DNA from 2 places in the Pseudoalteromonas sp. B160 genome. Region 2 is predicted to be linked to the other one. Evidence: predicted binding sites of a transcription regulator. Region 2 holds the regulator's gene; the other holds the start of a gene.

Region 1 (5,340 bases), 1.6 Mb from region 2:
TTCGTATTGCTATGCTTAAAGTCTTCTTGATAAAACTTGATGAATTTAAGCAGTGTTACTTAGATTACTTCCTTCAACTTGTTGTTTGCCCGCATTTTATGCGGGCTTTTTTTGCCTGCAAATCACGCACAGCACTACCTCGCTATGGCGCATACAATATCGTTTACAAACTTAACAGCATGTGAATTGTATTAGCCCAAATAACTAAATAATCTAAACTTTAAGTAATATGCTAATCACGCGATTAACTTAAACACAGCAAAATAGACATTTGAATAGTGGCTAAAAGAACAGTATAGAAGATGTGTGAGGTGGGTTTGCAGCCATACGCACGCATACAGCTACAATAAATGTACTTTATTCTTGTTTGGGTAATAAGCCAAAGTGATGATAGGCGTTATCAGACACAATACGCCCTCTTGGCGTACGTTGGATAAATCCTTGCTGGATGAGGTAAGGCTCGATCACATCTTCAATGGTTTCTTTTTCTTCACCGATAGCGGCGGCTAAGTTGTCTAACCCTACCGGACCCCCCATAAACTTTTCAATGATCGCGAGTAAATATTTACGGTCCATATAATCAAAGCCGCTTTTATCGACATCAATCATATTAAGTGCCAGCTCTGCTACTTCGGCATTTACAGTACCGTCTGATTTAACTTGTGTGTAATCTCGTACCTGGCGTAATAATCGATTAGCGATACGTGGCGTACCACGAGAGCGTTTAGCAATTTCAATAGCACCTTCATCACACATGGCTAAATTTAAATAATGAGCAGAACGCCCCACTATAGTCGATAAATCTGCCACCGAATAAAACTCTAAACGCTGCACAATACCAAAACGGTCTCTAAGTGGTGAGGTTAACGAGCCTGCGCGAGTGGTTGCGCCAATTAAGGTAAAAGCGGGTAAATCGAGCTTAATGGAACGAGCTGCGGGCCCTTCACCAATCATTAAATCGAGTTGATAATCTTCCATTGCAGGATAGAGTATTTCTTCAACTTGCGGGCTTAGCCTATGTATTTCATCAATAAAAAGTACATCGCCTTCTTCTAAATTGGTCAGTAGTGCGGCTAAATCACCGGCTTTTTCAAGCACTGGGCCCGAGGTTGTTTTAATACTGACATTCAGCTCATTGGCAACAATGTTTGCTAGTGTGGTTTTCCCCAAACTCGGCGGACCAAATATTAATAAATGATCAAGCGCTTCACCCCGACTACGTGCAGCTTCTATAAATATTTCCATTTGCTGTTTAACATGGGGCTGACCAGTATAATCGGCTAATAGTTTTGGTCTAATCGCGCGATCGACTACATCTTCATTTCTTTGTTCAGTCGCATCTATTAAACGATCCGCTTCAATCATGGTTTACTCACAACATTGATTTTAGAGATTCTTTGATCAGAACCTCTGTAGACATACCAGGCTTGGCCACTGATTTTACTGTTTTTTGTGCTTGCGCCAATTTATAACCTAATGACACTAACGCAGAGATTGCATCATCTGCCGCATTATTAGCAATAAGTGCGTCAGATGCGGGCTCTATAACTGCATTATCACTAAATGGCGTGAATAAGTCATTACCCCAATCTTTTAATCGGTCTTTCATTTCAAGTACCAGGCGCTCTGCGGTTTTTTTACCTACACCTGGCAGTTTCACTAAACTGGTGGCATCTTCGTTATTCACACAGCTAACAAATTGCTTAGCCGACATCCCTGAAAGTATTGCTAATCCGAGCTTTGGCCCAACGCCATTGGCTTTTAATAGCTCTCTAAATAATGCTCGCTCAATTTTATTATTAAAGCCAAATAATAACTGGGCGTCTTCTCTTACTACAAAATGAGTATACACAATGGCATTTTCGCCAATGTTTGGTAAATCATAAAAACACGTCATCGGCATGTTAACTTCGTAACCAACACCGCTTACTTCAAGCAAAATTTCTGGCGGTTGTTTTTCTACTAAGATGCCATTTAAGCGACCTATCATGTTATTTCCTTAATCGTCCTCTAACGGTTTTACTGGCACTGCCCGCTAGTTTTATTAAATTTTGATCGGAATGAGCATGGCATATCGCAATGGCTAATGCATCGGCTGCATCCGCTTGCGGTGTGCCTGGCAATTTTAAAATATTTTTAACCATATGCTGCACTTGCGATTTATCGGCACCACCGTGCCCTACCACCGCTTGTTTAATTTGCCGCGCCGAGTATTCAAACACCGGTAACTCAGCCATTGCCGCACCAACAATTGCAGCTCCTCTGGCTTGGCCTAATTTAAGAGCTGAATCAGGATTATGCGCCATAAATACTTTTTCAATGGCAAAATGATCGGGAGAGAATTGTTCGATTAGTTGACTGATCCCCTGATAAATCATTTTTAATCGAATAGGAAACTCGTGATCGGCCAGTTTTATACAACCGCTGCCTAAATAAGTAAATTTAGCACCTTGATGGGCAATCACCCCATAACCGGTTAATCGTGAGCCAGGATCAATCCCTAAAATAATAGCCAATACTTGCCCAATCAGTGTAAATAGTTAAGTACGCTAATAATGCCAGAGCACTGTATAAATTACCAGTGCATTATTGGCATAAAAAAGCCCGTAAAAACGGGCTTGTTTAATTGCTAACCTTTTAGGCTAAAGAGCGTAGTAACCCTTGGGTATTTTTACGCATGGTTCTAGCTATCATAAAGTAGCCCAGTGATGCCACAAACACACCACCCACTAATGGTCCAATAAGCCAAATATGCGGGTGCAGCTTACCTGCTAAGTCAAACATCTCACGTTGCACTATTAATAAAGCCACATCACTGACCAACGCAGCGACAAAACCAGCAGCGCTGCCCAGCAATAAAAACTCATATAAAGTGGCATTTTTTATTAGCCGCCCTTTGGCGCCTAAGGTACGCAATATGACAATTTCCTGCATCCGTTCACCAAGGCTTGCTTGCACTTGCGAAATTAAAACCAAGCCACCACACATCACCACGATCGCCAGTACAAATCCAATTGCCAGCGATACTTGCGAAATAGTAGAACGTATTTGTTTGACAAAGCTGTCAACGTCGATGGCGTTGATTGTCGGGTAGGCACGTAGTAGCTCACTAAAATCGCGTTTTTGCTCGGCTTCGATACGCACTGATGAAATATACGTCGCAGGAAAATCAGCCAGTACATCAGGGCTTAATATAATAAAGAAATTAGGCTTCAAAGTAGCCCAATTAACTTTACGAACACTGGTGATTTTGGCATCAAATGACTGGGCGCCAATCAAAAATGTTAGCGTATCACCCAGTTTCACATCTAAGCGTTCTAGCATAGATTCTTCGATCGATGCTTCAGCGGTGGCATTGTCGCCAAACCACTGCCCGTCTATGATCTCATTTTGCACAGGGACTTGCTCTAACCATGTAAGATTTAGCTCTCGACCAATACCTGCGCGTGCTTCTTCGTCTTTCTTCTCGTTATCTTGTAATGAGACTTCGCGAGCAACTAATTCACCATTAACAGCGTTTACGCGACCACGAATAGTCGGATAGAACTCAGATACTTGAATATTTTTTTGCTCTAAAAAGCTTGTTACGTCTGGCAATTCAGTTTCGGTTATATTGACTAAAAAAGCATTCGGCGCGTCGCTTGGAAGTTGCGATTGCCAATCTGCGATCATATCGTTTTTCAGCACCACTAAAAATAACAATAGCTTTATTGCCAACGAAAAACTGATCAACTGTACCGCATTAGCATTGGCACGTTTTTGCAACGAAGCAATCGCTAATGACCAACTATTCCCGGGCGCAATCCTAGTTTACGTCCGCTGCCAAAGATTAACCGCGATAATACAAACAGTATTGCAATCAAAATTAAAGTGGAGACAAACAAAATAGCGGTAATTTTAAGGTTATTACTAAACAACCACATTAATAAAAAGACTGTTAAGCCCGACATAGCTAAATGCACTTTACTTACTAATAGCTTATCGCCTAAGTTACGGCGTAATACCCTAAGCGGTGGAATATCAAATAAATCTAATAACGGCTTGATTGAAAACATCACCGCACAGATAACGCCAGTACTAATCGCCACAAACCACGGTTTTATACCCGCAGCAGGAAGAGTATTGTTCATTGATTTAGCTAAATAACTAGTAGCTATCTCTTGTAAACCATAGCCAATGGCTAAGCCAAGTATGACCGACAAAGCACACACCAGTGATAAATGCAGTAAGTAAATTTTGCGAATTGTCGATCGGCTACCACCTAAGGTTTTCATCATCGCAACTGGGTCATATTGGCGTTCGCAATAACGCTTTGCAGACACGGCAATAGCCACCGCCGCTAAAATAATGCCCAATAACCCCGCTAATAATAAAAAGCTTTCAGCGCGGTTTAAGCTATTTGCAATCGGCGACTGTCTGTCTTTAACACCATACCATTGCTGGTTTTCTTTCATTTGTGGTTTTAGCCAGCTATAAAAGTCAGTAAGGTTACTCTCATCCCCTGCATACAACTGGCGGTAAAAAACACGGCTGCCCGGCTGGATCACTTCAGTTTTGTCTACATCTTGGTTATTTAACAACACACGACGACTACTTGAAAAAATATTAAATGGCGCATCAGGCTCTTCCACCAATACTTTTTCAATATTAAATTGCGCAGCGCCAAGCTCAACCGTATCACCTACTTTTACATTTAGTGCATAAAATACCGATTCACTAAACCACACATTACCAACAGCTGGCCCTTGCGTGGCCACTTCAACCTCTCCGGTTAAGCTGCTTTTAACTTTTAGTTCGCCCTTAAGTGGGTAATGCTCCGACACCGCTTTTACTGAGCTTAATTGCATTCCGTCATTAGCAAACAGCATAGTATCAAAGTAAGTTAGCTGTGCGGTTTGTAAGTTGTATTCGCTTGCTGTTGTTAAATATTCACCCGGTAATTCATGGTTGCTTGCCAGCACGCGATCAGCGGCAATAAAGGCGCTGCTTTTTTGCGCTATGCTTTGCCCTATGCGATCAGTCACCATAGAAAGCGTTAAAACCGTCAATACCGCCAACGCTATGGCCGCACAAATCACCGTAAGTTCACCACGGCGAAATTCCCGGCTAAATAATTTTAATGCTAATTTAACCCACATTCGCCACAGCCTCATTGGTATTTTTAACTAATTGACCCGCTTCAATTTGTAACACATGCTGACACTTTGCTGCTAACGCCTCATCATGTGTGACTAAAATCAGCGTCGTGCCATGAAGCTGATTAAGCTCGAATAACAGTGACTCAATTAACTTACCATTTTTGCTATCAAGATTTGCTGATGGCTCATCGGCGAATAAAAT
Region 2 (5,340 bases):
AAATTGCAGTGCGTAGTCAGGAATCCGGCGCGGCATACCGGCCAAACCAACAAAGTGCATAGGGAAAAACAATACATTCACGCTCACTAAAGACAACCAAAAATGCCATTTAGCCAAGGTGATATTGAACATATTTCCCGTCCATTTTGGCAGCCAATAATACGCCCCGGCCATAATTGAAAATATCGCCCCAGTCACTAACACATAATGAAAATGCGCCACCACAAAATAAGTATCATGGTATTGAAAATCAGCAGGAGTAATCGCCAGCATCAACCCAGAGAAACCACCTAAAGTGAATAACACAATAAACGCAATACTAAATAACATAGGCACTTCAAAACTAATCGAACCACGCCACATGGTGGCTACCCAGTTAAATACTTTGACCCCAGTTGGCACCGATATCAGCATAGTTGCATACATAAAAAATAATTCGCCAGCGACAGGCATACCTGTGGTAAACATATGATGCGCCCAAACTATAAAGCTAAGTAAAGCAATCGAAGATGTGGCATATACCATAGAGGCATAACCAAATAATTTTTTACGTGAAAAGGTCGGCACTATAGTCGAGATAATGCCAAAGGCTGGCAGAATCATAATGTACACTTCAGGGTGACCAAAAAACCAAAATATGTGCTGGAACATCACCGGATCACCGCCCCCAGCAGCATCAAAAAAGCTGGTTGCAAAATACTTATCAGTCAATACCATAGTCACAGCACCGGCCAATACCGGCATCACAGCAATCAATAAAAAAGCGGTGATAAGCCATGTCCACACAAACAGCGGCAGCTTCATCCAAGTCATACCTGGCGCACGTAAATTAACGATAGTTACAATCACATTGATTGCGCCCATAATTGAGCTAATACCCATGATGTGAATAGCAAAAACAAATAATGCGGTATTATCGTTACTGTAAGTTGTTGACAGTGGTGCATAAAAAGTCCAGCCAAATGCCAGGCCACCACCTGGCATAAACAGGGATGCCAGTAAAATAATAAAAGCAAAAGGTAAAATCCAAAAGCTCCAATTATTCATCCGTGGTAATGCCATATCTGGTGCGCCAATCATGAGTGGTACCATCCAGTTAGCCAATCCTGTAAAGGCCGGCATAACGGCACCAAATACCATGATCAAGCCATGTACTGTGGTCATTTGATTGAAAAAGTGAGGCTCTACTAACTGTAAGCCAGGTTGAAATAACTCTGCGCGGATCACCATCGCCATGGCGCCACCAATTAAAAACATCGTCAACGAAAAAATTAAATATAAGCTACCGATATCTTTATGGTTAGTAGTATAAAGCCAGCGTTTAAAACCTTTCGCAGGATGATGATGTCCATCATGGTGTGCAGCTTGATCATGTTGTTGCTCTGTTACGCTACTCATTATTTAGCCTCCGAAGTTGCATCAATCGCGGCTTGTATCTGACTCGGTTGAATTACATCCCCAGTGTCATTGCCCCATGCATTACGCTTATAGGTGATCACAGCTGCTAGCTGCTTGATTGATAACTGCTTGTCAAATGCTTGCATAGCGGTACCTGGGCGACCATGAAGCACTACATCAATATGATCTTTAATATCTCCTAATACTACCGGACTGCCTTTGAGCGCCGGAAAACCCTGGTAAGCCCATACCTGTTGGTTGGTGACACGCAGCGCAACTGGCCATATAGACTTGCTCGCCGAGTGTCATTAATTCTTCTTTTGGTAATGTTTGATCTAATAATGCAGCATCAGCAATTGCAGCGTTTGCTTTTGCCTGCTTAGCTTCGCTCAGCCAGTTTGCAAATGCTTGCTCAGATTTAGCTTCAACCACCACAGGCATAAAGCCATGATCCTTTCCGCATAGTTCTGCACATTGCCCTCGATAAATGCCCTCTTCATTAATTCTGGTCCAAGTTTCATTGATAAACCCAGGGTTAGCATCTTTTTTCACTGCAAAATCAGGCACCCACCAAGAATGAATAACGTCGTCTGAGGTCATTAAAAATCGTACTTTTTGATTAATTGGCAACACCAAAGGTTTATCAACTTCAAGCAGGTAATTAGGGTTTTTATTTGCAAGATTAGTTATTTCATCTTGAGGTGTAGCAAGCATTGAATAAAACTCAACATCTTCACCCATGTACTCATAATGCCATTTCCATTGAGAACCAGTAATTTTAATCGTGAGATCAGCTTTACTAGCATCTTCCATTGCAATCAAAGTTTTTGTCGCAGGAATTGCCATACCAATTAAAATCACAAACGGGATTGCCGTCCAAAGGATTTCAACTTTAGTACTTTCATGAAATTGGGCTGGTTTTGCCCCTTTAGATTTACGGTGGTGGATCAGTGCCCAAAACATCACGGCGAACACGATGACCCCAATCACACAACATATAATAAATATTGTCATGTGCAGCTGATAAACATCATTACTTATATCTGTTACGCCCTTACGCATATTAAACTGGCTATTAGCCAATACTTGCTGCGGTAGAACAAACAATATAAGCCACAAGGTAGAGCTCAATTTACCCATGTGACGGCTCCTTTAAATGCTATTGCAAAACGCAAAGCGAAAAGGCGGCACAGCTTTATTCGCGCCAATTCGTTATTTTTTATTGTTACTGAATATTAACGCAACCCTAAATTATGCTATTGAGCAAAATTGTTAGACTTTTAAAGTAGCTGTTAAGACAGTGTATTAACCAATTAGTTAAAAAATGAACAATTAGCAAGTTTTAAGAGCAATTAAATTCTTTTTTGGTGCATAAATAACAGCTAAAAATCAGCGCGTTATTTTGTAATTAGGGATAATATTAGAGGGCTAAAAGTAGCTGACAAGTAGATTTGATAGGGCTTAGGACGCTATAGCTAAGTATAAAATCTAGCCATTAAAGCGGTAAAAAATTAAATGCACCAAACTTCACCAATTTGGTGCAAAATACAGATCAAAAAATTTACATCCAATCAGCGTTGCGGATCACCCCAACAGCTAACCCTTCAATATTGAAAGATTCATGTTCAAGATCCACTTCAATCGGTGAAAATTCATCGTTTTCAGCATGTAAAAAAACTTTTTTACCTGCTTTTTCAAGGCGTTTTACTGTTACATCGTCATCAACACGGGCAACCACCACTTGGCCATTTTCAGCAACTTGAGTGCTGTGTACTGCCAATAAATCGCCATCCATAATACCAATGTCTTTCATACTCATGCCTTGCACACGCAGTAAAAAATCAGCAGCCGGTTTAAACAAGAGTGGATCTATTTTGCAATGACTTTCAACATGCTGCTCTGCCAAAATAGGCTCACCAGCGGCAACTCTGCCTATTAGAGGTAAACCAAGTTGTTCCGGCTCATCCTCTTCAACTAACTGAATACCTCGACTAGCACCGAGCTTCATTTTAATAACGCCCTTTTTCGCTAATGCCTTTAAATGTTCTTCCGCTGCATTAGCACTTTTAAAACCTAACGTTTGCGCAATCTCAGCACGGGTTGGCGGCATACCGGTATCTTTAATAAAAACTTTAATAAGTTCGAGAATTTGAGCTTGGCGATTCGTTAATGGGCGCATACAACTGGTTTTCCATACAGTACATTTAACTGTGAGTATATACAGTTATCTGAAAATCGCAAATATAAATTGGCTTAAAATCGCGCCGTTAATAACAAGCTCATACTATTTAAACCACTTCCAGAATCAAGCGCAGATCCAAGACCAAACTTTAATGCTACATGTTGATTAAACCAATATTGCGTTTGCAGTTCATAGTTGTCTTTTAGATTTTTCTGATTCCGAATATTGGCAACGACTCCCACTGACCATGCTTGATTTACATAATAAACCGCCTGCCCCTGCACATAACGATAACGCCCTGCCAATTGCTTTAGCTCTAAATCCCAACCTTGATTGCTAACTATATTTGTCCAACGAACATAAGGTGCATAAGTCCATTCAACCGCGACTCTTTCATTATCTTTGCCAAACCACATATCATGGCGCTCTAAGCGACTGTAATATACATTGAACCCTAGTTGTAACTGTTCATTCATTTGCTTACCAACAGCGGCACTCACTAAATAATCAGTATTTTGCCAATAGCTATTATCCTCACAGAGGCGCTGCGCGCTGGCACTAATAACTAATCCTGCGGGACCATAGATGGCAGCATCGGCATTTAAATAGCTAAAATCATCATTAGCAAACCCACCAATAGCATAATTATTGACTTGATTTAAATACGCTTTTAGCTCGTATGGACCAGTCAAAGATTCAAGATCTTGCGCAAAATATCGGTATCGTGCGCCTAAAAAAGATTCATCTAAACCAGCTAAATCGGTAAAACCAATATCGAGTTGATGTTGGGTACTAGCAACAGCCTGCGGCTGAGCAACAAGGCTCATCAATAATATTGCACCACATCCAAATACCTTTACTTTCATCCTTAAGATCCATTAACAGTTAGATAATATAGGTACATTTTATCTATTTTTATGATCTTAACTGTAGGAAAATGTTTAAAAGTGTAGACTGATTTAGTAAATAACTTAGTGAGGTAGACAGATGAGTATTTGGTATCAACCGATCACCCTAGCACAATGTAAGCAACTTGATGACGGCATAAGTGGTCAAGGCACATTGATGAAAACCATGGGCATTGAAATAAGTGAAATAGGCGATGATTATTTAGTAGCAACGATGCCCGCGATCCCAGCTCATCATAACCCTATGGGTATGGTGCATGGCGGCGCAAATGTTGTACTTGCAGAAACGGTGGCGAGTTATGCTGCAAACTTTGCTGTTGATTTTACAAAGTTTTATTGTGTTGGCCAGGAGATCAATGCCAATCATCTAAAAGCATCACGTAATGGTTTATTAACCGCGATAGCAACACCACTACACTTAGGCAAGCGTACATCCGTATGGGAAATAAAAATCACCAATAGTCGTGGAGAACTGTGCTGCGTATCAAGAATGACCGCAGCAATTGTAGAGCGAAAAGGCTAACTTGAAAGTGGATAAATTGTAATTTCAATACCTGCGCCAATAGCAGAAATACGCAATAAAGTATCGGCACTGAGCGCTTGATTAAAGCATTTTGGCGAAGTGCCTGATTCAAAGCCAATATCAAAGGTGCGCTTTGAGCATGATAACCACTGCTTTAATGCATTGCGTGAGCAAGATTCAATTAACTCACATAAGTGGTTAATCGCTTTATCTGGTGAGATAACGTCTTCATTAGACTCAATACGTGCTAGTTGACGGTACTCATCTTTATCGTAATGCAAAACCACAGCACTTTTTTTTAAGTCTGCAACTAACAAACTAATATCTTG

What was found. The regulator LexA, encoded in region 2, represses DNA repair genes until DNA is damaged. The targets are predictions, from matches to a motif close to TACTGTATNNNNATACAGTA.
Region 1: ruvC (crossover junction endodeoxyribonuclease RuvC) is a predicted target of LexA. The motif match lies at 2,565-2,584, and genes of this name have one in related genera.

The regions. Positions count from the first base shown of each region.
Region 1 covers NZ_JARLUX010000001.1:61,422-66,761, forward strand. Annotated here, with positions in the region: gene ruvB (Holliday junction branch migration DNA helicase RuvB) at 358-1,365, opposite strand; gene ruvA (Holliday junction branch migration protein RuvA) at 1,373-1,990, opposite strand; gene ruvC (crossover junction endodeoxyribonuclease RuvC) at 1,992-2,516, opposite strand; partial or broken gene P4S61_RS00295 (ABC transporter permease) at 2,638-5,138, opposite strand; gene P4S61_RS00300 (ABC transporter ATP-binding protein) at 5,128-5,340, opposite strand, start outside.
Region 2 covers NZ_JARLUX010000001.1:1,636,476-1,641,815, forward strand. Annotated here, with positions in the region: gene ctaD (cytochrome c oxidase subunit I) at 1-1,398, opposite strand, end outside; partial or broken gene coxB (cytochrome c oxidase subunit II) at 1,398-2,538, opposite strand; gene lexA (transcriptional repressor LexA) at 2,960-3,577, opposite strand; gene P4S61_RS07590 (hypothetical protein) at 3,652-4,446, opposite strand; gene P4S61_RS07595 (PaaI family thioesterase) at 4,568-5,011, shown strand; gene P4S61_RS07600 (hypothetical protein) at 5,008-5,340, opposite strand, start outside.